Regions from separate parts of the Streptomyces sp. NPDC020875 genome, predicted to be linked through region 1. Evidence: riboswitches for the same ligand, from Rfam matches in the RefSeq annotation. Region 1 holds a riboswitch; each other region holds the start of a gene.
The links. Region 1 has a riboswitch for cyclic di-AMP ahead of AB0G74_RS04375 (transglycosylase family protein). Riboswitches for the same ligand answer to the same signal wherever they lie in the genome.
Positions count from the first base shown of each region.

Region 1 (9,661 bases):
ACCGACGGCGTACCGCTCGGACAGCCGGGTCTCGCGCTCGCGGCCAAGCTGGCGTCCCGGGTCCGCAGCGGCGGGCTCGACGTGGCACTGCCGACGGGCCGGGGTGTGGGGTACGAACTGCTGGCGCTCGCGGTCGCGGCGGACGCGGAGGGGATCGACCCGGAGGCGGCCCTCCGGTCCGCGGCGCGCGCCTACTACGACACGATCCGCGCCTCGGAGCCCCCCACCCCGAGCGCCTGACGCCCCGGGAGCCTTGCCCGGGGGTGCCGCGCAGCTCTGCCCCCAGAGCCTTGACTCTCCGGGTTGCCGCCTACTACCCGGGCCGCGCCCGGCGTCCTGATGTTGTCGACGGTCCGCCCCACCGTCGTGGCTTGTCGCGCAGTTCCCCGCGCCCCTGGGTTGCCTCTCTCACCGTCCTCGCAGCGAGACGGGTGCCTCCCTTTTCGGGAGCGGGGAGCTGGAGAGCATTTAGGGGCGCGGGGAACTGCGCGACAAACCAGTCACGGTCCGCAGGCCGCGAACTGCATCAGGCTGCCGGGCGCGGCCCGGGAGTTTCGGCGGTGCTGAGGAGAGCCGAGGCGCTGGGGGTCCCCCCATTGCCGAAGGCGTAGGGGGCGGAACTGCGCGACAAGCCACAGGCGGGCCGCGGTCGCCCGACAGCATCAGGCCGCCGCTCCCGCGGCAAACCCCAGAGCCCCGAGCGGGAGGCGACCCCGTGGGGGATACCGTCCCGGTATGCGCACGCCTTCCGACCCGCCCGAGCTGTTCAGCTGGGAGTTCGCCACCGATCCGTACCCCGCCTACGCCTGGCTCCGGGAGCACGCGCCCGTCCGGCGGACGACGCTCCCGAGCGGGGTCGAGGCCTGGCTCGTGACCCGGTACGCGGATGCCCGGCTCGCGCTCGCCGATCCGCGGCTGTCGAAGAATCCGGCGCATCACGACGAGCCCGCCCACGCCCGGGGGAAGACCGGGATCCCGGGTGAGCGGAGCGCCGGTCTGATGACGCATCTGCTGAATATCGATCCGCCGGACCACACCCGGCTGCGCCGGCTGGTGGCGAAGGCGTTCACGCCGCGCCGGGTCGCGGCCTTCGAGCCCCGGGTGCGGGAGCTGACCGACCGGCTGATCGACGGGTTCGCGGAGCGGGGGAGCGCCGATCTGATCCATGAGTTCGCCTTTCCGCTCCCTATTTACGCGATCTGCGATCTGCTGGGGGTGCCCGCCGAGGATCAGGACGATCTGCGGGACTGGGCGGGGATGATGATCCGTCACGGCGGCGGGCCGCGCGGCGGGGTGGCGCGGGCGGTGAAGCGGATCCGGGGCTATCTGGCGGAGCTGATCCACCGCAAGCGGGAGAATCTGGGCGCGGAGGACGCGGACGATCTGATCTCGGGGCTGATCCGGGCCAGCGACCACGGTGAGCACCTCACCGAGAACGAGGTCGTCGCGATGTGTTTCGTACTTCTCTTCGCGGGGTTCGAGACGACCATCAATCTGGTGGGCAACGGCCTTTACGCCCTGATGTGCCATCCGGAGCAGCGGGCCCGGCTCCAGGAGTCGCTGGCGGCGGGTGAGACGGCGCTGCTGGAGACGGGGATCGAGGAGCTGCTGCGGTACGACGGCCCGGTGGAGATGGCGACCTGGCGGTACGCCACCGAGGAGCTGACGATCGGGGGCGTACGGGTGGCCGAGGGCGACCCGGTTCTGGTGGTGCTGGCGGCGGCGGACCGGGACCCGGAGCGGTTCGACGGGCCGGATGTTCTGGATCTGGCGCGGCGTGACAATCAGCACCTCGGATACGGGCACGGCATCCATTACTGTCTCGGCGCGCCGCTCGCCCGGCTGGAGGGCAGGACCGCGATCGCGACGCTTCTGACGCGCCTTCCCGACCTGCGACTGGCGGTGGATCATGGCGATTTGCGGTGGCGCGGCGGCCTGATCATGCGTGGACTGCGCACCCTTCCGGTGGAGTTCGATCCGGTTGTTACTGACGGACCATCAAGAATGTGATGTTCGCGTGATCTCCGCTGCATCGACTTGTGACAGACGTTCGAGTGCGGCTACGTTCACCCCCGTTCCAGCCCTCAGCGGAAAGGCTCAGCGCATGCTCTCCGGGAATGGTCGACATCGCCGTCCTCGACAGGCCCCGGCCCTGGTCGTCGCAGCGGGGGTGACGGGGTCCGCGATCGCGATCCCGCTCCTCGGCGCGACCTCGGCGTCCGCCGCGGACTCCGCGGTCTGGGACAGGGTCGCGGAGTGCGAGAGCGCCGGGCAGTGGAGCGCCAATACGGGCAACGGCTACTACGGCGGTCTTCAGTTCTCCCAGGAGACCTGGGACGCCTTCGGCGGTGCGCAGTTCGCCGACCGGCCCGATCTGGCGAGCCGCTCCCAGCAGATAGCCGTGGCCGAGAAGGTGCTCGCGGCCCAGGGCGTCAAGGCGTGGCCGTCGTGCGGGTCCAACGCCGGGCTCGGGGCGGGTGCCTCGACCGGCGTCGACCCGGGCGCCGATCCGGTGCCGAGCGGCCCGGCGGCGAAGCGCGCCGCGGACGCGGCCAAGGAGACCGCCCCGGCCGAGCCGCGTGACGCGGGCGGCCGGGACACCGGTGCGGCGACGCCCGGGGCGGACGCGGGCCAGAAGAAGGAGACGCCCGGCAAGTCCGCCGAGGCGCCCGGGACCGGCAAGCACCGCGGTACGCCCGCGACGGAGCCGGGCACGGCGGGCGGCGGCGCCCCGAAGGCCGGTGCCGGAGGTGCCGACGCGGGTACGGACGCCGGTGCGGGAGCCCGTACCGACGCGACCGCCCCGGACGCCGCCGTGGACGCCATCGACCCGTCCCGGATGTCCGGCCCCGACCGGACGTCCCGCGGCGACACCCCGGGCCGGGCCGACGCCCGGAACCAGGGCGACCCGGGAAGCGCGGGCGGATCCGGTGCCACGGACCCCGCGAACGGGACCACCGCGAAGGACAGTAAGGACACCGCGGGCGAAACCGCCCCGGCGTCCGGTACTTACACGGTGCGCACCGGCGACAATCTCTGGGCCATCGCGGAGGCGAAGGACGTCCCCGGCGGCTGGCCGGCGCTCTACGAGGCCAACCAGAAGGTGGTCGGTGCTGATCCCGACCTCATCCTGCCTGGCCAGAGCCTTGATCTTCAGCCGAAGTAGCGTGCGCCCCGGCGAAATTGACGTAGTGATTCGTCATTAAATGTCCGGTTTCGCGTAAGTGAGACATGAGTCTCTTTGCCCAGGTCGTCGTCCCGGCCCTTCCGGAATTGCCGATTCCGCGCGTCACCTGCGGAAACGCAAGTTACCGGAGGGGCGGGATGGGTGATTTGCCCATGATGTTCCGTCTTTGAAGAACCGGGACGGCTGTGGCTACGGTCTGGACCGCTCGCCAAAGCGGGCACCACTGACCGTCACGCCGAATCCTGCCGTCGGTCGGGGGGAACAGTCGTCGCGACAGCGCCGAAGGCAGGAGCGGGGGACCCAGGTTTGTGCCGGTCCCGTCCGCCGTCCGCGAGGACGGCGGACCCCGGCTAGGGGTGAAGCCGTACGACCCGAGGGTCGTCCGGCCGGGCAACTCACTGCGCTCGAACCCGACAGCTCACCTCGTAGGCGTCGGTGAGGAGATCCGCCATGCTGTTCGCCACCAAGGGCAAGCACCGCCGTCCGTCCAAGGCCGCCAAGTTCGCCGCCTTCGCCGGGATCACCGGTGCCGCCATCGCCGCCCCGCTGATGGGCGCCACCTCCGCCTCCGCCGCCACCGCCGCCGAGTGGGACAAGGTCGCCCAGTGCGAGTCCGGCGGCAACTGGTCCATCAACACCGGCAACGGCTACTACGGCGGACTCCAGTTCTCCCCGTCGACGTGGGCCGCCTTCGGTGGCACCAAGTACGCGTCCAACGCGCACCTGGCCTCCAAGGCCCAGCAGATCGAGATCGCCGAGAAGGTCCTCGCGGGCCAGGGCAAGGGCGCCTGGCCGAGCTGTGGTGTCGGCCTCTCCAACGCCCCGTACGGCGGCGGCGCGGCCGAGCAGGCCCCCGCCCAGCCGAAGCAGGAGCAGCCCAAGAAGCAGGCCGCGCCCAAGGCCGCGCCGAAGGAGCAGAAGCGGGCCGAGGCCCCGACCACCCGCTCCGAGCGCGCCGAGGCCCCGGCCCAGAAGCAGGCGCCGAAGAAGTCCCAGGGTCCCGCCAAGGGCTTCCTGAAGGGCGACGGCACCTACGAGGTCAAGGCCGGCGACACGCTGAGCAAGATCGCCGAGGCCGAGCAGGTCACGGGCGGCTGGCAGAAGCTCTTCGAGCTGAACGAGGACATCGTCGACGACGCCGACGTGATCTTCCCGGGCCAGCTGCTCCACCTGAGCTGACCCCCGACGGGCCCCGGGCCGCCGCCGTCCCCGCGGCGGCCCACCCCCCACGGGTCCGTCCCCCCGGCCGTCCTCGCGCCGGGTCCTATCACGGCCCCGGCCCGGAGACGGCCACCGCCCCGGGCCGGCGCGACTCCCCCGTACGCGCCGGTCCGGGGTTCCCCGTATCGCCCCCGGATCACCCCCGCGCCGAACCCGCCCCACGGCCCCGTACGGCCCCGCCGCCGATGCCTCCGTACACCCGTCTGAGCGGGCGAGAGCGCAGGTGAGAGCCGTTACCGGCGGGTAGTGGCGCGGCCTTCGCCGGTCACCGCGATTCTTCGTACTCTTTTTCGTCCCAGGGGGCGGGCACCGGCGGGACGGCGCCCCCCGTCCGGTTAGGCTCGTGACCGCAAGGGCCGAAACAAACCCGCATCCCACGCGTCACATCCCAGAAGGAGATGCTCGTGCCGTCCATCGACGTCGTCGTAGCCCGGGAAATCCTCGACTCCCGGGGCAACCCCACGGTCGAGGTCGAGGTGGGCCTCGACGACGGCAGCACCGGCCGTGCTGCCGTGCCCTCCGGTGCCTCCACGGGCGCCTTCGAGGCCATTGAGCTCCGCGACGGGGACCCCAACCGCTACCTGGGCAAGGGTGTCGAGAAGGCCGTTCTGGCCGTCATCGAGCAGATCGGCCCCGAGCTGGTCGGCTACGACGCCACCGAGCAGCGCCTGATCGACCAGGCCATGTTCGACCTGGACGCCACCGACAACAAGGGCTCCCTCGGCGCCAACGCCATCCTCGGTGTCTCCCTCGCCGTGGCGCACGCCGCCTCCGAGGCGTCGGACCTGCCGCTCTTCCGCTACCTCGGCGGCCCGAACGCGCACCTGCTGCCCGTCCCGATGATGAACATCCTCAACGGCGGATCCCACGCGGACTCCAATGTCGACATCCAGGAGTTCATGATCGCGCCGATCGGCGCCGAGTCCTTCTCCGAGGCCCTGCGCTGGGGCACCGAGGTCTACCACACCCTCAAGAAGGTGCTGAAGGGCCGCGGCCTCTCCACCGGCCTCGGCGACGAGGGCGGCTTCGCGCCGAACCTCGGCTCCAACCGCGAGGCGCTCGACCTCATCCTGGAAGCCATCAAGGAGGCCGGTTACACCCCCGGCCGCGACATCGCGCTGGCCCTGGACGTCGCCGCCTCCGAGTTCTACAAGGACGGCGTCTACGAGTTCGAGGGCAAGTCCCGGACCGCCGCCGAGATGACCGAGTACTACGCCGAGCTGGTCGAGGCGTACCCGCTGGTCTCCATCGAGGACCCGCTGTTCGAGGACGACTGGGACGGCTGGAACACCATCACCGCGAAGCTCGGCACCAAGGTGCAGCTCGTCGGCGACGACCTGTTCGTCACCAACCCCGAGCGGCTGGCCCGCGGCATCGAGGAGAACTCGGCCAACGCCCTGCTGGTCAAGGTCAACCAGATCGGGTCCCTCACCGAGACCCTGGACGCGGTCGAGCTGGCCCAGCGCAACGGCTTCAAGTGCATGATGTCGCACCGCTCCGGCGAGACCGAGGACGTCACCATCGCCGACCTGGCCGTCGCCACCAACTGCGGCCAGATCAAGACCGGCGCCCCGGCCCGCTCCGAGCGCGTCGCCAAGTACAACCAGCTCCTCCGGATCGAGGAGATCCTGGACGACGCGGCCGTCTACGCGGGCCGCAGCGCGTTCCCCCGCTTCAAGGGCTGACACCCGGGAGGCCGATGCCGACAGTCGACGGCCGACGCCTCCCGAGGGCTGACCGGCACCCCGGCAAGCCCCGTCGTGCGCCACGTCCCCGGCCGCGGTCCCGTACCGTGTCCGGGGACGTACGCGTGTCGGCACCGAGCAGGGGAGGCGGACGGAATGGCCCGGAAGAGCGCCCGGACCGGCGGTGACCGGTTCTCCACCGCGACCAGGCTGCGGCTGCTCGGGGAGCAGACCGCCGCCCGGGTCTACCGCTCCCAGCACAAGCGGCAGGCCCGCCGCTCCCGGCTCACCGGCCGGGCCGCCTTCCTCGCCCTGATCGTCTGCTCCCTCGTGGTCGCCCTCGCCTACCCGATGCGGCAGTACGTCTCCCAGCGCGGCGAGATCTCCGAACAGCGGGACCGGCGCGCCGAGGCCGAACAGCAGGTCGAACGGCTGCGCGACGAGAAGGCCCGGCTGCGGGACGATATGTACATCCGCCGGCTGGCCCGGGAGCACCTGCACTACGTGGAGCCCGGCGAGACCGGCTACACCATGATCGACCCCGAGGCGGCCGAGCGGCGCCGCACCGACCAGGGCTCGGGCGACCGGCCCTGGTACTCCAACGTCTGGGAGGGCGTCGACACCGCGGACCGCGAGTGACACGCCCCGTACGACCCCTCCCCGCGCAGTACCCGTACGCACCATCCGGACCCAAGGCAGGCATGGAAACCCCTCCTCCCACCACCGAGCACACCGCCCCCACGGACGCGGACATCGCGGCCTTCGAGGAGCAGCTCGGACGGCCGCCGCGCGGGCTGCGCGCGATCGCCCACCGCTGTCCCTGCGGACTGCCGGACGTGGTCGAGACCGCGCCCCGGCTGCCCGACGGCACCCCCTTCCCCACGCTCTACTACCTGACCTGCCCGCGCGCCGCCTCCGCGATCGGCACGCTGGAGGCGAACGGCGTGATGAAGGAGATGTCGGAGCGGCTGGCGGCCGACCCCGAGCTGGCCGCCGCCTACCGGGCCGCGCACGAGGACTACATCGCCCGCCGCGACGCCATCGAGGAGCTGAAGAACTTCCCCAGCGCCGGTGGCATGCCGGACCGGGTGAAGTGCCTGCACGTCCTGGTCGGCCACTCGCTGGCCGCCGGGCCCGGGGTCAACCCGCTCGGCGACGAGACGATCGCGATGCTGCCCGAGTGGTGGCGCAAGGGCCCGTGCGTGACGCCGTGCGGCGGCCCGGCCGAGCCCGCGGAGGCCGGGGCGTGACCCGGGTCGCCGCCGTCGACTGCGGTACGAACTCCATCCGCCTCCTCGTCGCCGACCTGGACCCGGCGACCGGCGCGATGACGGAACTGGACCGGCGGATGACCATCGTCCGGCTCGGCCAGGGCGTGGACAAGACCGGCAGGCTCGCCCCCGAGGCGCTGGAGCGCACCTTCGCCGCCTGCCGCGAGTACGCCGCCGTGATCGCGGAGCACGGCGCGGAACGGGTCCGCTTCGTCGCCACCTCCGCCTCCCGCGACGCCGAGAACCGGGCCGACTTCGTCGCGGGCGTCCTCGGCATCCTCGGAGTCGAACCCGAGGTCGTCACCGGCGACCAGGAGGCCGAGTTCTCCTTCACCGGCGCCACCCGCGAACTGCCGGGCCACGAGGAGCGGCTGGTCGTCGACATCGGCGGCGGCTCCACCGAGTTCGTCGTCGGCCGCGCCCATGTGGAGGCCGCCCGCTCCGTCGACATCGGCTGCGTCCGGCTCACCGAGCGCCACATCCGCACCGACCCGCCCGCCGAACCCGAACTGGCCGCCGTCCGTGCCGATATCGAATCGGCCCTCGACCTCGCCGAGAAGACCGTCCCCCTCCGCCGGGCCGAGACCCTGGTGGGCCTGGCGGGCTCGGTGACCACGGTCGCGGCGATCGCCCTCGGCCTGGACCGCTACGACTGGTCGGCGATCCACCACGCCCGGATCCCGTACGCCACGGTCGAATCGATCACCCACCGCCTGGCCGGGGCCACCCACGACGAACGCGCCGCGATCCCGGTCATGCACCCCGGCCGGGTCGACGTGATCGTCGCGGGCGCCCTCGTCCTTCTCGCGATCATGAACCGCGCGGGGGCGCGGGAGGTCGTGGTGAGCGAGCACGACATCCTGGACGGGATCGCCTACAAAGTGGCAGAAGAGATTGAGGCGGAGCGGTCGAGGGGCTGACCTGCGATAACGCCACGATGCCCCCGCCGATGGTCTCGGCGGGGGCATTATTCGTGCTCCGTCAGGGTGCGGCCGGGGTGCCGGATCTGACGTCGGTGAGGTAGCGCTGATAGAGCGGCCCGGCGACGTGGGCGGCACGGGCCTGGGTGGGTGCCGCCTGCTCGATCTGGTGGTGCGCGGCGGCCTTCAGGTGTGCCGCCCAGGCGAGGACGTGCTGTTGTGCCGTACGGCCGCACTCGTCGGGCTCGCCGGGGAGGCAGAGCGGCAGCGACCCGCCGGTGATCTTGTGGGCGGCGTGCCGGATGTACCCGGCGATGAGAGCCCACTCGGCGTCGGTCCGCTGGACGGCGTGCTCGCTGCCGTGGGTCTCCCACGGTCCGAAGTCGTCGCCGTGGTCGTCCATACGCGTGCTCCTGCGGTTGTGGTTACGCGGGTGCGGCGATGGTAGCGGGCCCCGTTGCGGCGCCGTCGGCCACCGCAGGATCGCAGTGCGCGACCGAGGGGACGCATGGCTGGCACGGGCCGCACATCGGGAGGAACTGCGGGGGCGTGCACGACTGGGCGCCTTCGCCGTGGACGGCCGCGATGTCGGCCGTCACCCGGGCCATCCGCTCGCCGCCCCAGATGTCCGCGAGACGCTGCTCGCGGACGTTGCCGAGGGTGAGGAACCGGCCGAGGACGCAGGGCCATACGGTCCCGTCCGGCCCGATGGCGCACTTCTCGTGGGCGCAGTGCCCGCACAGATCGGCGACGGTGGGCGCAGCGCCGCGGCTGCCCCGGCCGAACGCGCGGGTCCGGTCGGCGCCCACCTCCTCCACGCCGAGGGCGGCCAGGTCCTCGACGGCCTCGGCGGCGCGCTGGCCGTCCCGGACGGTGACGACTCCGCCCCGGACCGGGATGCCGAGGTCGAGCGCGCGGGTGATGTTCGCGCGGGTGCGGCGATGGGATCCCCGGAGCCGAGTCACTGCGTCGTGGTCCTCGGCGGTGTCGGAGTAGTACGACGTAGCGAGCGTGACGCCGTACTTCGTGAAGGTCTCCCACAGCTGGTCGCGGATGTGGGTGAGGTTCGAGAACACCTCGATGCCGAGGCCCGCCGCGTGCGCGTGCCGGATCAGCTCGGGGAGGTGCGGGTACAGCGTCGGCTCTCCGCCGATGAACTGGACGTCGGCGCATCCGAGGGCGGGGAGCTGGTCGATGACGCGTGTCCAGTCCGCCACGGTCATCGTGCCGTGCGTCCCCTGCGGGGACGAGTCCGCGTAGCAGTGGTCACAGAACTCGTTGCACAGGCCGGTGACCTCCAGCCACGCGAACCGTAACTTCGTTGCAGCAGTCATCCGAGTCTCCTTGCTGGTGCTGGAGTGGAACGGCCGGGCCGTC
Region 1 is NZ_JBFADP010000005.1:43,855-53,515, forward strand. Features, by position in the region: gene AB0G74_RS04360 (nucleoside triphosphate pyrophosphohydrolase) at 1-240, shown strand, start outside; gene AB0G74_RS04365 (cytochrome P450) at 736-2,010, shown strand; gene AB0G74_RS04370 (transglycosylase family protein) at 2,171-3,166, shown strand; cyclic di-AMP (ydaO/yuaA leader) riboswitch at 3,455-3,634, shown strand; gene AB0G74_RS04375 (transglycosylase family protein) at 3,638-4,366, shown strand; gene eno (phosphopyruvate hydratase) at 4,813-6,093, shown strand; gene AB0G74_RS04385 (septum formation initiator family protein) at 6,250-6,732, shown strand; gene AB0G74_RS04390 (DUF501 domain-containing protein) at 6,795-7,343, shown strand; gene AB0G74_RS04395 (Ppx/GppA phosphatase family protein) at 7,340-8,284, shown strand; gene AB0G74_RS04400 (hypothetical protein) at 8,346-8,687, opposite strand; gene AB0G74_RS04405 (radical SAM protein) at 8,710-9,618, opposite strand.

Region 2 (9,661 bases), on a different contig from region 1:
CCGCGGTCCGCACGGCCGCCGGGACGGTGCTGCGGGCCCATGTACTGGTCAACTGTGCCGGGCTGCGGAGCGACACGGTGGCCCGGCTCACCGGCGACGACCCGGGGGCGCGGATCGTCCCCTTCCGCGGGGAGTACTACGAACTCATGGATCCGTCCCTGGTCAGGGGGCTGGTCTATCCCGTACCGGACCCGGCGTTCCCCTTCCTGGGGGTCCATCTGACCCGGGGGATCGACGGCTCCGTCCATGTCGGGCCGAACGCGGTCCCGGCGCTCGCCCGCGAGGGCTACGACTGGGGCGTGATCCGTCCGGCCGAGCTGGCGGCCACCCTGACCTGGCCCGGTAGCCGGCGGCTCGCCCGCCGCCACTGGCGGTACGGGGCGGGGGAGCTGCGCCGCTCGATGTCGAAGGAGGCGTTCACGGCGGAGGTCCGCAGGCTGCTCCCGGCGGTCACCTCCGACGTCCTGCGCCGGACCGACGCGGGCGTCCGTGCCCAGGCGGTCCTCAGGGACGGCACGCTCGTCGACGATTTCCTGATCCGGGAGAGCCGTCAGGCGGTCCATGTGGTGAACGCGCCGTCCCCGGCGGCGACGGCGTCCCTCCCGATCGGCCGCGAGGTGGCCCGCCGGGTCAGGGCGATGCTGTAGCCGCACCGCTCGCGCTCCGCCGGGGCGCGGCGGGCGGGCCGGGCCGTGGGCAGGCGGGCCGGGGGGTGGGCGGGGCGCCGTAGAATTGGCTCATTGTGTCGACATCGCGCCCCCACACCCCCGAGACCCCCGAAGGCCCCGAGCGGCTCACACCCGCCGAGCCCTCGGACGCCGAGCACACCCCTTCGTCCGCGGAGGCCGCGCCGACCGCGACGGACGGTTCCGCCGGGGCCGGGGCGCGGCGGCGCCGTGACGAGCCGAGGTTCCCGGGCGGCCCCGCCGCCGATCCCGCCGGATCGCACCACGAGCGCCGGATCCGGAGCTTCCAGCCCCGGCGGAGCCGGGTGACCACCGGGCAGGGCGACGCGCTGCGCCGGCTCTGGCCGGTCTGGGGCCTCGACATCGACGGCCGGGAGGTACTCGATCTCGGCGCGATGTTCGACGGGCTGCCCGTCGTCCTGGAGATCGGCTTCGGGATGGGCGAGGCGACCGCGCGGATGGCCGCCGCCGACCCCGGGACCGGCATCCTGGCCGTGGACGTCCACACCCCCGGGCAGGGCAATCTCCTCGGTCTCGCCGAGCGGAACGGGCTGACCAACGTCCGGGTGGCCAACGGTGACGCGATCATCCTGCTGCGGGAGCAGCTGGCGCCCGCCGCGCTCGACGGGATGCGGGTGTACTTCCCCGACCCGTGGCCGAAGAAGCGGCACCACAAGCGGCGGCTGATCCAGCCCGAGTTCCTGACGCTGGCCGCGCGGGTCCTGAAGCCCGGGGCCGTACTGCACTGCGCGACGGACTGGGAGCCGTACGCGGAACAGATGCTGGAGGTGCTCTCCGCGCACCCCGATTTCGAGAACACCGCCGAGGACGGCGGCTTCGCGCCGAGGCCCGGCTTCCGGCCCCGTACCCGGTTCGAGGGACAGGGGCTGGACAAGGGCCACGTCGTCCGGGACCTCCTCTTCCGCCGGGTCTGACCGCACGCCCCGGCGGTACGGACCCGAGCGCCCCGGACCCGGATCGTCCCCTGCGGCAGCGGCACCCGGCATGGACCGGGACCGGTCCGGGCGGAGGAGTACGAGCGGAGGTGTCCGGCGCCGAGGCCCTTCAAAAGGCCGCGACCGGGGCGATTCGCGGTGGCATATCGCGTGAACCGGCCAGGGATCACACCGCCCCGTCGCCGGTTGTCACCGGGGATCGTTAATGTCGACGGGTGTCCGAGCCGTCCGCATCCCGTCCCGTACCGCGTCCCTCGCCCCTTGAGGCCGGGGCGCACCCACCCGATCCGGAACGCACCGGGGTGCGCGGGCCCCGGCCCGTACCACCGGACGGCGCGCCCATCCCGCCCCGGTCCCACCCCCACCACCGGCCGAATCCCGCCACCGACACCACCGGTATCACCGACACCACCGGGCCCGTCGGCACATCCAGCACCACCAGCGATACCAGCACCACCGGCGCCACCGGTCCGATGGGCCCCGGCGGACCCGCCGTGCCCGCGTACGACGCCCGGCCGGTCTTCGACGCCATGCCGGAGCGCTCCCGCTGGCGCTACAAGCCGCGGGTCGCCCGGATCTGGCGCAGCAAGGCGATCCGGGCCGGGATCCTGATCCTGCTGCTGGCCCTGTGCGCGCTGGTGATCCTGGCGATAGTCCGGGAGCAGACCGGTTCCCAGGGCTTCCTGGTCGGCCTCGGTCTCGCCACCCTGCCCGTACCGCTCCTGCTGACGGCCTTCCGCTGGCTGGGCCGGGTCGAGCCCCGGCCCTGGCGGAACCTCGCCTTCGCCTTCGCCTGGGGCGCGTTCGGCGCGGCACTGGTCTCGATCCTGGCCAACACCTTCGCGATCCAGTGGATCGCCACCGCCACCGCGGATCCGACGAGCGCCGACAATCTGGGCGCGACCCTGGTCGCCCCGGTGGTCGAGGAGACCGCCAAGGCCGCCGCGCTCTTCCTGCTCTTCTTCTTCCGGCGGCGGCACTTCACCGGTCTGGTCGACGGTGTGGTGTTCGCCGGTTTCACCGCGACCGGTTTCGCCTTCACCGAGAACATCCTCTATCTCGGCACAGCCTTCGACGAGGAGCAGTCGGCGGGCGGCTCGGGTATCGCGTCGGCGGCGGCGACGTTCTTCGTACGGGTCGTCATGTCGCCGTTCGCGCATCCCCTCTTCACCGTGCTCGCCGGTCTCGGGCTGGGCTTCGCGGCGATGGCCGCGCGACGGCAGCGGCTGCGCCGGTTCGCCCTGCCCGTGCTGGGGCTGCTGCTGTCGATGGCGATGCACGCGCTCTGGAACGGTTCGGCGTCCTACCTCGGCCCGTTCGGCTTCTACCTGGTCTACGGGATGTTCATGGTCCCGGCCTTCGCGCTGCTGACCTGGCTGACGATCTGGTCCCGGCAGCGGGAGCTGCGGACGATCTCGGTCGCGCTGCCGCCGTATGCCGCGGCGGGCTGGCTGGCGCCCGCCGAACCCGCCGCGCTGTCCTCGATGCGGGCCAGGTCCGAGGCCCGGTCCTTCGCCCGCCGGGCCGGGGGGCCGACCGCCGCGCACGCGGTGTCGGAGTACGTACGGTTCGCGACGTCACTGGCCTTTCTGCGCGACCGGGCGTCGCGCGGGGCCGCCGACCCCGACTTCGTGGCGCGGGAGCAGGAGTTGCTGCACCACATGTGGAACCGGAAGGCGGTGGCCGGACCGGCGCTCACCTACGGCGCCCGGGCGGCGGGCGCGGTGCGGGTGCCGCCGCCGTACCGCGACTACGAGGGGTACAACCCGTATCGCGTCTGACTAGTACGACTCATGTGACTCGTACGGCGTCCCGCAGCAGCCCAATGCGAGCCGTACGGCAGCCGGCCCGAAACCGGCCCCGGACATGCGGAACCGGCAGCTCCGACGTCGGGGGGTGATGCGTCGGAACTGCCGGTGGTCCACGAGAAGTCGCGAGGCCGCGGGGGTGTGCCTAGACGGGCACGCCCTTGCTGCGCAGCCAGGCCAGGGGGTCGATCACCGAGCCGCCGGGCGTCCTGACCTCCATGTGGAGGTGGTCGCCGGTGACATTGCCGGTGGCGCCGACCCGGCCGATCATGTCGCCCGCGGCGACCTTCTGGCCGACGCTGACGGTGATCGACGACTGGTGGGCGTACATCACCTCGGTGCCGTCGTTCAGCTCCAGGATGGTCTGCAGGCCGTACGCGCCCGCCATGCCGGCGGACTTGATGGTGCCCGCGCCGACGGCCTTGGTCGGGGTGCCCGCCGAGGCGGCGAAGTCGACACCGGTGTGCTGGCCGGAGGACCACATCGAGCCGGACTGGCCGTAGGTCGAGGTGATCCGGTAGTTGGAGGTGGGAGCGGAGTAGCTCTTCGCCAGCTTGGCGAGCCGCTCGGCCTCCGCCTTCTTCTTGGCTTCCTCGGCGGCCTTCTTCTTCGCCTCGTCCGCCTTCTTCTTGGCGTCGGTGGCGGCCTGCTTCGCGTCCTCGGCGGCCTGTTCGGCGGCGGCCTTCTCGGCGGCGGCGCGGCGCTCCGCGTCGGCGGTGGCCTGCTGCTGCTCGGCCTGCTGGAGGATCCGGGAGCGCAGGGCGTCACCGGCGGCCGCGTCGGCCTCCTCTGCCTGGGCACCGGGGGCTCCCATGGTGGCGAGGCCGACCGGGGCGGGGCCCTCGTCGTCGCCGCCGAGCCCGTCGGGCAGGGAGATGGTGATCGGGGCCTTGTCCTGCGCGGTGGCGATGCCGCCCGCGCCGACGGCGGCGATGACACCGACACCGAGGACGGTGGAGCTGCGGGCGAAGGCCCGGCGCTGCTGCCGCAGTACGCGGTGCTTGCCGCGGCTGGCGCCGATCGTCTCGGCGCTGGGGTTCCACTCGTCGGTGGAACGCTCGGGACCGCCGTCCTCACGGAAGCCGGAGTGGGAATACCCGGGCCCGGCGGGGGCTTGCGGGGCAGGGGTGTTGGACGCCACTGAGGCGTACTCCTTTCCTTCCTTCTCGCCTACCGGGTTAGCTGACGGGTTCGGAGCAGGAAGGTCTCCTACGCGTGACTCCGCAGGCTGCGGAGGCACCCGATTCACCCCAAGAAGTGGTTCCCCGGTTCCCTTACGGGATTCGGCGCGTGAGCACGGAGCCGCCCTGACGGCGGCTGGGACGACCGCGCTGCGTTATCGAACGTTAATAGACACCGGGAATGTTTTCCAAGCTGTTCCTGATGATCGTTAAACCCACCCGGTGGATCAACCGGGACAGAAGCTCGCCAAATCGGGCGAGCCGACTCGCGAAACGGGCACCTGACGCCCCGTCGGCACGCCCACGGCCGCTGATGGACCGTCAATCGATATATGCAGAGCGACGACTCAATTACTCTCGGTAGAAAAACGGGCCGTGCAATGGCACATAGGCACCGAGGCCCGGCGAAGGGTTGGTCAAGTCTTTATCCAAGAGCCCGGAGCGCCGTCTGTTCCGGCGCCGGACGGACCGTTCGCCGGGCTTCGGCCACCGGGCCGGAAGCCGCCGTACGGGATCCGGCCACCGCCCTCCGCACGCCGTTCGCCGCCCTCCGCGATCCGGCTACCGGGCTCACCGTTGGTCAGCCGCCGCGCCCCGGAGGCCGGTCGTCGTCCGCGGGGTCGGGAGCCGCGCCGGCGGCGGCCGGGGTCCCGGTGACCGCGAGCAGCGCCATGTCGTCCGTGGATCCGCCGCCCGTGTGCCGCCGTACGTCGTCGACGAGCGCGTCCAGCAGCTCGCCCGGCCCCGGGAACACCCGGCCCCCGAGCCGCTCCCCAGGGTCGTAGAAGGCCCCCGCCGGGTTCCGCGCCTCGGAGAGTCCGTCGGTGTAGAGCAGCAGGGTCGAGCCGTCCGGCATCGGATGCGTCTCGGTCCGCCCCGGCCACTCCCCCAGCTCCCGCATGCCCAGTGGCAGGGCCGCGTCGTCCGGCGGCAGGAACCGGGCCCGGCCGTCGCCCCGCAGCAGCAGCGGATCGGGGTGCCCCCGGTTGAGCAGCCGTACGATCCCGGCCCCGTAGGGGATCTCCGCGATCACGGCGGTCGCGAAGCCCTCGAAGTGGGCCGTGTTCTCCTCGGTGTCGCCGCCCCTGCGCAGCCCCTCCCGGACCAGGGCCTGTTCCAGCCGGTCGGCGACCTCCTCCAGCGTCGGCTCCCGTTCGGCCGCCTCGCGGAAGGCGCCGATCAGCACGGCCACGGCCTCCACCGCGCCCAGGCCCTTGCCCCGGACGTCGCCCACCACCAGCCGCACCCCGTGCCGGGTCTCCTGGACGGCGAAGAGGTCGCCGCCGATGAAGGCGTCGGCGAGGGCTGCCTCGTACCGGGCGGCGACCCGCAGCCCGCCGATCTCCTCGGCGGGGGTGGGCAGCACGGCGCGCTGCGCGGTCTCGGCGATCACCCGGGCGGAGGCGAGCTGCTCCTGGCTCCGGGTGATGACCCGGTTGATGAAGAGGGCCAGCGCCGAGACGGTGATCACGGTGGTCAGCTCGGTATACGCCTGGGTCTCGTCGAGCAGGCTGTTGTAGAAGTCGAGGATCAGCTCGGTCAGTACGGCGAAGATCCCGGTCGCCAGGGTGACGGAGAAGGAGAAGAAGGGCGCGGCGAGCAGCGGGGCGGCCGTGAACATCGGGGCCGCGGTGAACTTCGACGGGGTCGCGAGGTCGAAGACCACACCCGCGATGATCATCAGCGACGGCAGCATCCGGGCGAGTCGCCGGGCGCCACCGGACAGGTTCGGTTGTTCTTCCTCCGCCACGGATGTTCTCCTCCCCCCTCAGCGTCCCGGCGGGACGGGCGGAGGGCGACCCGCGGAGGGCCGGACGGGGGACGGCGCGCGGAACGGCGTACGGGACGGCGTACGGAACCCCGGGGCGGTGCGGCCGGGTACGACAACGGCCCGGTGTTCCTGTTACGGAACACCGGGCCGTGTCTTCAGTAGCGGGGACAGGATTTGAACCTGCGACCTCTGGGTTATGAGCCCAGCGAGCTACCGAGCTGCTCCACCCCGCGTCGGTGAACCCAACTCTACGCCATCCGGAGCACCGCCGACGACCATTTCCGCCCCCGCGGCCCCATCGGTTTCAAAAATCCCGCCGATCCCGCCCCGGACCGGCGGGATCGGCGCTCCGGCGCCGTGGATCCCGCCGGTCCCCCAAGCCTCCCCGGGCCCCGGGGCCTGGGCCCCGGGCCCCAGGCCCCCCGGTCCCCGCGCCCGCCTCAGTCGGTGAGATTCCGGTCCGCGTAGATCCGCATCGCGTCCCGGACGAAGACGGCCGTCCCCTCCCCGTACTTGTCGTAGTTCTTCCCGAACCTCGGGTCCGTCGCGAACATCTCGCCGAGCCCGGCGAAGTGGCTCCTCGACGGGGGCCGGACCGCCGACTGCCAGGCGTACATCCGCCCGGTGATCTCCTGCGCCCGCTCGTCGCCGGGCTCCGCGCCCTCCCGCCGGGCCCGCCCGTAGTGCCGGGCGATCGTCTCGTGCTCCAGCAGCCGGGCCCGCCGCTCGTCCTCGCCGAGCGCCGACCACCACCGCCGGCCGTCGCGCCAGGCGTCGGCGCCCCAGCGTTCGGTGACCTCCTTCTCGTACCGCTTGTCGTCGAAGCCGTCGAGCACGTCCTCGGCCATCACTTCTTCCCCTCGTTCGGTCTTCAGCAGAGTCGTCCGCACCGAGGCGATCCGGCGGGCGAGCCGGTCCCGCTCCAGCTCCAGCAGCTCCAGATGGGCCCGGAGCGCGGCGGCCGGATCGCGCTGCCCCGCCAGGACCCCGGCGATCGCGGGCAGCCCGAGCCCCAGCTCGCGCAGGAGCAGGATCCGCTGGAGGCTGATCAGCTCGTCCGGGCCGTAGTAGCGGTAGCCGTTCGACCCGATCCGGCGGGGCTCCAGCAGTCCGATGTCCGCGTAGTGCCGCAGGGTGCGGCTGGTCGTCCCGGCGCGCCGGGCGACCTCCTGGATCGACCACTCCATGACCTGAACGGTAGAAGTTGACGTTACGTAAAGGTCAAGCCCGGCATCAGCCGACGATTCGGGCGGCCCGGCGGCGGAGGTAGTCGGCCTCCGGCCCGCTGAGGGTGGCCTCGGCGGCCCGTTCGTACGCCGCCCTGGCCTCGGCCGGCCGTCCGGCCTCCTCCAGCAGATGGGCCCGGACGGCGTCGAGCCGGTGGTGGCCCGGCAGCCGGTCCGCCAGCCGGTCGGCCTCCGCGAGCCCGGCCTCGGGTCCGCGGACCCGGGCGACGGCGACGGTCCGCCCCAGCTCGGCCATGGGTTCGGGGGCGATCGCGACCAGCAGGTCGTACAGGGCGAGGATCTGCGGCCAGTCGGTCTCCTCGGGCCGCCCGGCCTCGTCGTGCAGGGCGGCGACGGCGGCCTGGAGCTGGTAGACCCCGGCCGGGCCCTGGCCCAGCGCCTCCTCGACCAGGGCCGTGCCCTCGGCGATGGCGGTACGGTCCCAGCGCGTCCGGTCCTGCTCGTCCAGCGGGATCAGCTCGCCGTCCGGGCCGCTGCGGGCCGGGCCGCGCGCCTCGGTGAGCAGCATCAGCGCCAGCAGTCCGGTGACGGCGCCCTCGCGGGGCAGCAGCAGCCGGACCCGGCGGGTCAGCCGGATCGCCTCCCGGGCCAGGTCGGCGCGGTGGAGCCGGTCGCCGGACGAGGCCGTGTACCCCTCGTTGAAGATCAGATACAGCACTTCGAGTACGACGGCGAGCCGCTTGTCGCGGTCACCGGGGCCGGGCGGGACGAACGGCACGCCCCGCACCTTCTGCTTCGCCCGGCTGATCCGCTGGGCCATCGTCGCCTCGGGCACCAGATGGGCGCGGGCGATCTCGGCGGTGGTCAGCCCGCCGACGGCCCGCAGGGTGAGGGCGATCTGCGCGGCGGGCGCCAGCCCGGGATGGCAGCAGAGGAAGAGCAGGGTGAGGGTGTCGTCGTCGGAGGGGGCGCGGTCCTCACCGGGCGCGGGGGCGGTGTGGTCGTCGCGGGGCGCGAGGTTCGCGGCGGTCTCCTCCCGGCGGCGGCGCGCCTCGTCGGCGCGGAGCAGATCGACGAGGCGGCGGGCAGCGACCCTGATGAGCCAGCCCCGGGGGTTGGCGGGGACGCCTTCGGCGGGCCACTGGCGGGCGGCGGCGATCAGGGCCTCCTGGACGGAGTCCTCGGCCTGGTCGAAGTGCCCGTAGCGGCGGACGAGCGCGCCGAGGACCTGCGGCGCGTGCAGCCGCAGCAACTCTTCGACTACGACTACGACTACGCCGACTCCGCTGACTCCACCGCCTGTGCCGCCCGTGCCGCCGTCGGCGGGGGCATCGGTCGCGGTATCGGCCTCGGCCTCGGTATCGGGGTTCGTACGGCTACGGCTCATGCCGCAGTACGTATCACGGGTCCGCCGAAGCGGTGCGAGGCGGACCGCCGGGCGGGGGCCGTACGGGGCCGGGGGCGTGGGGGCCGTACAGGGGCTCGGGCACGGGGCCCGGATGCGGCCGTACGGCGGGCACGGCCCGGGATCCCCGGCGGCGTCACCGGCCCGTGGTCTCTCGCAGACCACCGGCCCGGGGCTCGGCGGACACCGGAGTTCATCGGTGTCCCCGCCGCCCCGGGCTCCCGGCCTGCTCCGGTCCGGGTGTGGGTCCGGGTGTGGCGTCCGGGGTCAGGACTCCGGCGGCGCCTCCTGGATGGGCTGGATGATGATCGGCGAGGGCGTGGAGCCCTCGGGGATCGGACACGCGACGACCCGGGCGGCGATCTCGGTCACCCGGTCGAGACTGGCGCAGTCCAGCACCCAGTACCCGGCGAGGACTTCCTTGGTCTCGCTGTACGGCCCGTCGGTGATGACCGGCTTGCCGCCCGGACCCGACAGGACGTAACGGGTGCGGGCGGGCTCGGCCAGTCCGTTGCCGTCGACCAGTTCACCGGTCTCGGCGAGATCGTCGTTGATGGCGCCCATGTGCGCGAACATCGCGGCGATGTCGGCCTCGCTCCACGCCGGGTTGCCCGGGGAGGGCTTGCCCGCCATGGCGTCGTACGCGGCCTGGGTGCCCTGAATCTGT
Region 2 is NZ_JBFADP010000075.1:20,701-30,361, forward strand. Features, by position in the region: gene lhgO (L-2-hydroxyglutarate oxidase) at 1-647, shown strand, start outside; gene trmB (tRNA (guanosine(46)-N7)-methyltransferase TrmB) at 743-1,621, shown strand; gene AB0G74_RS31040 (PrsW family intramembrane metalloprotease) at 2,116-3,423, shown strand; gene AB0G74_RS31045 (M23 family metallopeptidase) at 3,596-4,591, opposite strand; cyclic di-AMP (ydaO/yuaA leader) riboswitch at 4,603-4,749, opposite strand; gene AB0G74_RS31050 (PP2C family protein-serine/threonine phosphatase) at 5,212-6,381, opposite strand; tRNA gene AB0G74_RS31055 (tRNA-Met) at 6,562-6,635, opposite strand; gene AB0G74_RS31060 (MerR family transcriptional regulator) at 6,843-7,589, opposite strand; gene AB0G74_RS31065 (DUF6596 domain-containing protein) at 7,636-8,976, opposite strand; gene AB0G74_RS31070 (YciI family protein) at 9,262-9,661, opposite strand, start outside.
Region 2: another riboswitch for cyclic di-AMP. It lies ahead of AB0G74_RS31045 (M23 family metallopeptidase); the one in region 1 lies ahead of AB0G74_RS04375 (transglycosylase family protein).

Region 3 (9,231 bases), on a different contig from region 1:
AGCTGTGTTCGGGCGCGGGGGGGCCCGCCGCCGCGGGCCGCCGCCCCCCCCCCCCCCGCCGGGGCCGTACGCGAACCGGGTCGGCCGCCGCCGCTCGCCGAGGGCGAAATCTCCGCTCCGACCAGGGGATTCGTTCGGGGATTCCCGGTCGACACCTCCTGACGAACTGTACGTCCTGTACATTTTTTACAGACGACAGGCCCCGAGGAACGAGGTACGCCATGACCAGCCGTCCCGCCGCCCGCTATGTCCTTCCCCAGCTCACCGAGCGGACCAGTCGGGGCGTCCGGACCATGGATCCGTACAGCAAGCTGCTGGAGGAGCGGATCATCTTCATCGGCACCCCGGTGGACGACACGGCGGCCAATGACGCGATCGCCCAGTTCCTCCATCTCGAACACGCCGACCCGGACCGGGACATCGCCCTCTACCTCAACTCCCCCGGCGGCTCGCTCAGTGCGGCGCTGGCGGTCTACGACACGATGCAGGTGATCACCTGCGATGTGGAGACGACCTGTATCGGCCAGGTCGCCGCGGCGGCAGCCCTGTTGCTCGCGGCCGGGGCGCCGGGGAAGCGGATGGCGCTGCCGGGGGCGCGGATCGTGCTCCGGCAGCCCGCCCTCGACGAGCCGATGCGGGGGATGCCGTCCGATCTGGAGATCGAGGCGCGGGAGTTGCTGCGCCAACGGGCCGTGGCGACGGAGGTGCTGGCCCGGCACACCGGCCGGACGGAGCGGGGGGTGGCGGCCGATCTGGAGCGCGATCTCTTCCTGGACGCGGCGGGCGCGAAGGAGTACGGCCTGGTGGACCAGGTGATCGGCAGCCGGAAGAGCTCTGGGCCCGGCGGCTCGCGATGACCCCTGCCGTACCCCGTCCCGAGCTTCCGCCGCTGCCCGCGCTCACCCGTGCCGAGGGGGAGTTGCTCGATGCCTATCTCGCCGTCGCCGATCTGGTGGGCCGGATCAATCCGGCCCGTTCGGAACATACGTACGGCGCCCTGCGGGCCGCTCAGGCGCTGGTGGCGCGGGCGATCGAGCTCCGGGACGCCCTGACGCTGATGCATCGCCGGGGCGAGAGCGAGCTGCATACCGCGACTCTCGCGCAGGCTTTGCGCGTACTCGACGGCGAAAGGCGGACATTCCGGGTCACGATCCCGAAGTCGCCGTCGCACTGACGCCCCGTCGGCCGTCCGTCAACCGCCGTTCGAGTGGGATAACTCCTCCCTCGATCGGTGGAGTCGAACCGCGGGTAACGACTACGGTCGAGTTGCGCCGGGCCGACGATCCCGCTAACGGAAAGTCCTATCCCCGGCCTGGTGAGCGACCCTTCGGGTGTCCACGGAGGCGCGCCGCGCCGGCCCGATTCATACGAACGGCGCATTCGTGGCGAAACTCACATATCGCCGTTTTGGCTTCGAAATCCGGCACTTGATGGGTCAAGATCCGTGGGACGACAAGCCCCCGTCACCTCGGCGGGGCGGTCCGGGCGGACGCCGAGTCCTGCCGCTGTCCCGGATGACTGGTCGACAGAAGTGCATTCGGCAGGAGTGGAGGACCCAGGCAGTACGGGACGGCCGGAGCGATCGATCCGGAAGTCCCTAGGGGTGAAGCCGCGCCAGCGGCCGGGCACCTTCGTCCGCCCGAACCCGACAGGTCATCCTTCACAGGCGGCTGACGAAGGGTTGCGCATGAGTGCGCAGATGAACGTCCCGTCCCTGCTCGGCCGGGCGGGCACCGTGTCCGCCCTGACGATCGCGGCGCTCGGTGCCTCGATGGTCGTACCGGGCGGTACGCCGGAGGCGCAGGCCGCCGCCACGGCGCACGCGGGCAAGGCTCTGAAGGTCGCCGCGTCCAAGAAGGGGGCACCGTACAAGTACGGCGCGGCGGGCCCGTCCCGCTTCGACTGCTCGGGGCTGACGGTCTACTCGTACAAGCAGGCAGGGAAGAAGCTCCCGCGGACCGCGCAGCAGCAGTACAACAAGACCCGCAAGATCTCGGTGAAGTCGCGCCAGGCCGGAGACCTGGTCTTCTTCCACGGCAGCGGCGGGGTCTACCACGTCGGGATATATGCCGGGAAGGGGAAGATCTGGCACTCGCCCAAGCGGGGTTCCTGGGTGAAGCTGGACAAGATCTGGACCAAGAGCGTGTCGTACGGGCGCGTCAAGTGACGCTCCGGCGGAGCTGAGCCGCGTAGTGGCCCCGGGGGGGGGATCCTCCTCCGGGGCCGCCGCGCGTCCTGGGTGCCCCGGCGCCGCCCGGGCGGCGGAGCGCCGGTGCCTACGGCTCACCGGGCCCGCGGCCCCGGTCCCGGCCCTGGTTCCGGCTCTGGTTCCGGTCGGCGCCGTCCCGGGCCGTCGGGGCCCACGGCAGGGCGACCCAGACGGTCTTGCCGCCGTCCGGCGTCGGTGTGACCGTCAGCCGGCCGCCGCTGTGCGCGGTGAGGCTGCGGACGATGACCATCCCCCGCCCGTTGTCCTGCCGGACCGCGGCGGGCAGCCGCTGCGGCCGGCGGGGATGGCTGTCCGTCACCCCGATCCTCAGCTCCTCGTCGCGCTCCAGCAGCAGATCGACGGTGAAGGTGGGCGACTGGCCGAAGGTGTGCTGGACGGCGTTGGTCGTCAGTTCGGAGACGATCAGCCGGATGGTGTCGGCCATGTCCCCACCGGGCGGCAGCCCCCACTCGGCGACGACTTCGGTGACATGTCCGCGCGCCACGGACACCGACCCGGGGTCGCTCGGCAGAGTGATCGAACTCTCCAGCAGATCCGCCATGGCGACGCCGTCCCTTCCCAGCCGCGGCCGTGCCTCGGCCGCGCCTCCGACGTCCCGGTCTCCCGGCTCCCGGCGGCCCGGGGCGGGGCCGCTCGGACGGCTTCGGCGGGGCACCGAGCGTCGGACTGCCCTCATCCTGCCGCCGCAGGCACGATCCGCCAAGATCTGTGGACAACTGTCGCCCGAAGCGGTGAACTCTGCCACGCAAGACCGTTTTTAGCCATACCCATACGCAAATGTCCGGCCTCGGTGCGCCGTTCAGCGCTCCGGAGCCGGGCGGACGGGTGTCCGGCCCGGAGGCAGGGCCTCGGGCGGCGCGGTGCCGATCACGGTGGCGACCGCCGCGGCGATCTGCTCGTCCGTGAGATCGGCCCGGGCGGTCAGCCGGAGCCGGGAGACCCCGTCCGGAACCGACGGGGGCCGGAAGCACCCCACCTGGAGCCCCGCCGTCCGGCAGTCGGCGGCCCAGCGGACGGCGGCCTCGGGCGAGGGTGCCCGTACCGACACCACCGCCGCGTCGGGGCGCGCGGCGGTCAGCCCCGCCCCGGTGAGCCGGGCGTACAGTTCGGCGGCGACCGCGCGGACCCGGTCGGCGCGGCCCGGTTCCCGTGCCAGCAGCCGCAGCGACGCCCGGGCCGCGCCCACGGCCGCCGGGGCGAGTCCGGTGTCGAAGATGAACGTCCGCGCGGTGTTGACCAGATGGGCGATGACCCGGGCCGGGCCGAGTACCGCGCCGCCCTGGCTGCCGAGGGACTTGGAGAGGGTCACGGTCGCCACCACGCCCGGGTTTCCGGCGATCCCGGCGGCGTACGGCGTACCGCGCCCGCCGGGCCCGAGGACGCCGAGCCCGTGCGCGTCGTCCACCAGGAGCGCCGCACCGCGTTCGGCGGTGATCGCGGCGAGTTCGGCCAGCGGTGCCGCGTCGCCGTCGACTGAGAAGACCGCGTCCGTGACGACCAGCGCCCGGTACCGGGGGCGGGCGTCGAGGATCTTCCGTACGGCCGCGGGGTCGCCGTGGGCGGCGATCTCGGTCTCGGCCCTGGCGAGCCGGCAGCCGTCGACGATCGAGGCGTGGTTGGCGGCGTCCGAGACGATCAGGGACCCCGGTCCGCCGAGCGCCGTGACGGCGGCCAGATTGGCGGCGTAGCCGGAGGCCAGTACGAGGGCGGCCTCGAAGCCGCAGAACGCGGCGAGTTCGCGTTCCAGGGCGGCGTGCGCGGTGGTGCTTCCGGTGACCAGCCGCGAGCCGGTGGCGCCCGCGCCCCAGCGGTGCGCGGCGGCAGCGGCGGCGGCCACCACCTCGGGGTGCCGGGTGAGGCCCAGATAGTCGTTGCCCGCGAGATCGAGCGTCTCCGGGTCGGCGGTGCGCGGCCGGAGCGCGCGGACCAGCCCGGCGCGCTCCCGGCGCGCGGACTCGTCGTCGAGCCAGCCGAAGGGGTCATCGGGCATCTGTCGCGCTCCCCCGCTCGTTCCCGTGGGTTCCGCCGCCGGGCGGTCGTGGCCGCCGCGCGGGCGCCGCTCCGGCGTCCGCCGTCGACCAGTTCGTTTTGTAGGCAGCTCACAGAGGCTAACCGGGTGCGCCCCGGCTCCACATGTGGTCATACACACACTTCGTCGGCGGTCTGTTGTGAGATTCCGACTTTCCCGGGGGGAGTCCGGTACGCCAGGATCGGCGCCATGGAGCTTCTCGACAGGCTGGTGGAGAAGGGGCTGCGGCGCGAGCCGCCGACCCGGGACGAGGCGCTGGCGGTTCTGGCGACCTCCGACGACGACGTACTCGATGTGGTGGCCGCGGCGGGCCGGGTGCGCCGCCAGTGGTTCGGGCGGCGGGTGAAACTCAACTATCTCGTCAATCTGAAGTCGGGGCTCTGTCCCGAGGACTGCTCGTACTGCTCGCAGCGGCTGGGGTCGACCGCGGGCATCCTCAAGTACACCTGGCTCAAGCCGGAGGAGGCGTCCGAAGCGGCCGCCGCCGGGGTCGCGGGCGGCGCCAAGCGGGTCTGTCTGGTGGCGAGCGGCCGGGGTCCGACCGACCGCGATGTGGAGCGGGTCTCCCGCACCATCGAGACGATCAAGGAACGGAACGAGGACGTCGAGGTCTGCGCCTGTCTCGGGCTGCTCTCCGACGGGCAGGCGGAGCGGCTGCGGGCGGCTGGCGCCGACGCGTACAACCACAATCTGAACACCTCCGAGGCGACCTACGCGGACATCACCACCACCCACACCTACGCGGACCGGGTGGAGACCGTCGGGCGGGCGCGGACGGCCGGGCTCTCGCCCTGCTCCGGGCTGATCGCCGGGATGGGTGAGACGGACGAGGACCTGGTCGATGTGGTCTTCGCCCTGCGGGAGCTGGATCCGGACTCCGTTCCGGTGAACTTCCTGATCCCCTTCGAGGGCACCCCGCTGGCGAAGGAGTGGCATCTGTCGCCGCAGCGCTGTCTGCGGATCCTGGCGATGGTCCGGTTCGTCTGCCCCGATGTGGAGGTACGGCTCGCCGCGGGCCGGGAGATCCATCTGCGCACCCTTCAGCCGCTCGCGCTCCATCTCGCCAACTCCGTCTTCCTCGGCGACTACTTGACGAGTGAGGGGCAGGCGGGCCGGGCCGATCTGGAGATGATCGCCGACGCGGGGTTCGAGGTGGAGGGCGCCGGGACGACGACACTGCCGCCGCACCGGGCCGCCGCCGGGGGCTGCGGCGGGTCCCACGCCCATGCGCCGTCCGGGGCCGACGCCGCCGCTACCGGCGAGGCGGCCGGTGGCTGCGGCGGGGCGGCCGGATGCGGCTCGGTCTGCGGCCCGTCCGCCGAAGCCGACGTGACCGCGGACACCGGAGGCACCGAGCGGGCCGGGGATGCCGGGGGTGCCGGAGACGGTACGGAGGCGGACGCGCCCGGCGCCGGATCACGGCCGCGCCCCGATCTGGTGGCGGTACGCCGCCGGGGCGCGGGCACCGAGGTGGCCCCCAATGCCTGAGCTGCCGGTCCCGGAACTGCTGGCGCTCGACCGGGCCCATGTCTGGCATCCGTACGCCCCGATGCCCGGCCGGACCGACCCGCTCGTCGTCTCCTCCGCGTCCGGCGTACGGCTGCGGCTCGCGGAGCCCGTACACGGCCGCCGTGAGCTGATCGACGGCATGGCGTCCTGGTGGTCGGCGCTGCACGGCTACAACCACCCCGTCCTCAACGAGGCCGCGCGCGGCCAGCTGGACCGGATGAGCCATGTGATGTTCGGCGGGCTCACCCACGAGCCCGCCGTTCGGCTCGCGACCCGGCTGGTGGAGATCACCCCCGAGCCGCTGCGCCATGTCTTTCTCAGCGACTCGGGATCGGTCTCCGTCGAGGTCGCGGTGAAGATGTGCCTCCAGTACTGGCGTTCGGCCGGGCGGCCCGCGAAGCGGCGGCTGCTGACCTGGCGCGGCGGCTATCACGGCGACACCTGGCAGCCGATGTCGGTCTGCGACCCCGGCGGCGGGATGCACCGGCTCTGGTCCGGGGTGCTGCCCGAGCAGTTGTTCGCCGACGCGCCGCCGTCCGGTTTCGACGACTACGACGCGTCGTACGCGGACCATCTGCGGGAGATGGTGGCCGAGCACGCCGACGAGGTGGCCGCGGTCGTCGTGGAGCCGGTGGTGCAGAACGCGGGCGGCATGCGGTTCCACTCCCCGGCCTATCTGCGGGTACTGCGGGAGGCGTGCGACGAGCACGGCGTCCTGCTGGTCTTCGACGAGATAGCGACCGGATTCGGCCGTACGGGCACCCTGTTCGCGGCGGAGCACGCCGGGGTCTGTCCCGATGTGATGTGTCTGGGCAAGGCGCTGACCGGCGGCTACGTCTCGATGGCGGCGACGCTCTGCACGCCGCGGATCGCCGACGGGATCTCCCGGGGCGAGTTCCCGGTCCTGGCGCACGGCCCCACGTTCATGGCCAACCCGCTGGCGGCGTCGATCGCGTACGCCTCGATCGGGCTGCTGCTGGACCAGGACTGGGCGTTCGAGGTCAAGCGGATCGAGGGCGCGCTGCGGGAGGGGCTGGCACCCGCGGCGGAGCTGCCGGGGGTGGCCGACGTCCGGGTACTCGGCGCGATCGGGGTGGTCCAGCTCGACCACCCGGTGGACATGGCGGCGGCCACGGCGGCGGCGGTGCGCGCCGGTGTCTGGCTGCGGCCGTTCAACGATCTGGTCTATGTGATGCCGCCGTTCGTGATGGACGACGAGGACCTCGGCACCCTGTGCGAGGCGGTCGTGGCGGCGGCGACGGCGGGATGAGGGGCGCGATGCGGAACGGTACGGACCCGGCGGTCGTGGTGGTCTCCGGGACGGGCACCGAGATCGGGAAGACCGTGGTCACGGCCGCGATCGCGGCGCTCGCGCGGGCGCGCGGGCGGAGCGTGGCGGTGGTGAAACCGGCCCAGACCGGAGTCGGGCCCGGTGAGCCCGGTGATGTGGCCGAGGTGGCGCGGCTGGCGGGCCCGGTGCGCGGCGTCGAACTGGCGCGCTATCCGGAGCCGCTGGCTCCGGCGACAGCCGCCCGGCGGGCGGGAGCGGTGGCCGTACGGCCCCGGGACGCCGCGGACGCGGTCGCGAAGGCGGCGGTCGAACACGAACTGGTACTCGTGGAGGGCGCGGGCGGGCTGCTCGTCCGGTTCGACCCGGACGGCGGCACCCTGGCAGACGTCGCCGTACTGCTGGCCGCGCCGGTACTGATCGTGGCACCCGCCGGGCTCGGCACCCTCAACGGTGTCGCGCTCACGGCGGAGGCGCTGCGGGCCCGCGGGGTCGAGCCGCTGGGGGTCGTCGTGGGCAGCTGGCCGGACGACCCCGATCTGGCGGCACGGTGCAATCTGACCGATCTCCCCGTGGTCGCGGACGCGCCGCTGCTGGGCGCGGTGCCCGAGGGGGCGGGCACGCTCCCGCCCGAGGTGTTCCGGGACCGCGCGGCCCGGTGGCTGGCCCCGGAACTGGGCGGGGTGTGGGACGCGGCGGCCTTCACCGCGGGCCTCGACGTGGCCTTCACGGCCGCGGAATAGGCCGCAGGGCGGCGGCCCCGGCCGCCCAGGGGCGGGTCCCGCGGCGGTTCCGGTCCGTAGGCCGTGTCGTCGAAATGGCGCCGTCCGCCCGAAGGGCGGGGCCCGCGGCGTCCGGTGCGTACGGTCGCGATGGCGGTGGGGTCCCCCGGCGGAGCCAGGGGGGGCGGTTTCCCTCGTACGGGACGTACTCGGGACATCCCGACAACGCCGGGGGGGCACGCCCTCTGGGCTCCGCCCCGGGAGGACCTCACCGTGCCCGAAGGGCTACGGGGGAGAACGCGCGTGCCGGGCGCCACGGGCCGGGCGCGATTTCGACGACCCGGCCCGGGCGGCGCCGGGCCGTGACCCGGCGCCCCGAACCGGCGCGGGGCGACCCGTGGTGGTGTCCCGTACCGGAACCGGAGGAGAATGGGGGCTGACGCGCCCGCCCGCCGAGGAGGCCCGCGATGACCGTGCGCCGAACGTCCGCGCCGTCCCGGGACGGCGTGCACCACCCCGTCTTCTCCCGGTTCTACGCCCGCCTCAGTACCCGGCTCGACACCCGGGCCGGGATCGTGGACCACCGTCGTGAACTGCTCGCCGGGCTCTCCGGCCGGGTGATCGAGATCGGTGCGGGCAACGGTCTGAACTTCGCGCACTACCCGCGGGCCGTCTCGGAGGTCGTGGCGATCGAGCCGGAGCCGGTCCTGCGGGGGCTGGCGCTGGAGGCGGCGCGGCGGGCCGGTGTACCGGTCGACGTGGTGCCGGGGACGGCGGAGGCGCTGCCGGTGAAGTCGGAGGCGTTCGACGCCGCCGTGGTGTCGCTGGTGCTCTGCTCCGTACGGAGCGTCCCGCGCGCCCTCGCGGAGCTGCACCGGGTCCTGCGGCCCGGCGGTGAGCTGAGGTTCTTCGAGCACGGACCGGCCTCGTCCCGGGGGATGGTCCGGGTGCAGCGGGCCCTGGACGCGACGGTGTGGCCCCGGCTCTTCGGAGGTTGCCACACCTCGCGGGACACCCTGGCGGCGCTGGACGAGGCGGGGTTCGACCTGGGCGCGTACCGCCGGCTGACGGTGCCCGAGGGCGGCGAGCGGCTGCCGACGTCCGCGTGTGTGCTGGGGGTGGCCCGGCGTCCGTTCCCGGCTCCGGGCCCGGAGGGCCGGGGCGCCGCTCCCGGCGGGGAGCCGGGGACGCCCGGCTGACCGTTCCCGTCCGGACGGCGGAACGGGGAACCCCGGTACGGGGCCCGTCCGTTGGGCGGATGTGCTGACCACCGTGCTGTGGACGACCGGCGGACTGGCCGCCGCGGGCTCGGCCGCCCTGCTCGCGGACCGGGTGCTGCTGTGGATGGAGGCTCGCCACTGGATCTACTGGCGGAGAACGAAGACGCTCTCGTCCATCGGCGCCGACTTCCTCCAGGAGTCGGATCCGACGGCCCGGGCCGTCAGTACCTCCA
Region 3 is NZ_JBFADP010000036.1:1-9,231, forward strand. Features, by position in the region: gene AB0G74_RS21105 (ATP-dependent Clp protease proteolytic subunit) at 222-857, shown strand; gene AB0G74_RS21110 (hypothetical protein) at 854-1,174, shown strand; cyclic di-AMP (ydaO/yuaA leader) riboswitch at 1,523-1,684, shown strand; gene AB0G74_RS21115 (C40 family peptidase) at 1,688-2,167, shown strand; gene AB0G74_RS21120 (ATP-binding protein) at 2,277-2,771, opposite strand; gene AB0G74_RS21125 (8-amino-7-oxononanoate synthase) at 3,030-4,220, opposite strand; gene bioB (biotin synthase BioB) at 4,449-5,747, shown strand; gene AB0G74_RS21135 (adenosylmethionine--8-amino-7-oxononanoate transaminase) at 5,740-7,038, shown strand; gene bioD (dethiobiotin synthase) at 7,047-7,799, shown strand; gene AB0G74_RS21145 (class I SAM-dependent methyltransferase) at 8,246-8,977, shown strand; gene AB0G74_RS21150 (hypothetical protein) at 9,039-9,231, shown strand, end outside.
Region 3: another riboswitch for cyclic di-AMP. It lies ahead of AB0G74_RS21115 (C40 family peptidase); the one in region 1 lies ahead of AB0G74_RS04375 (transglycosylase family protein).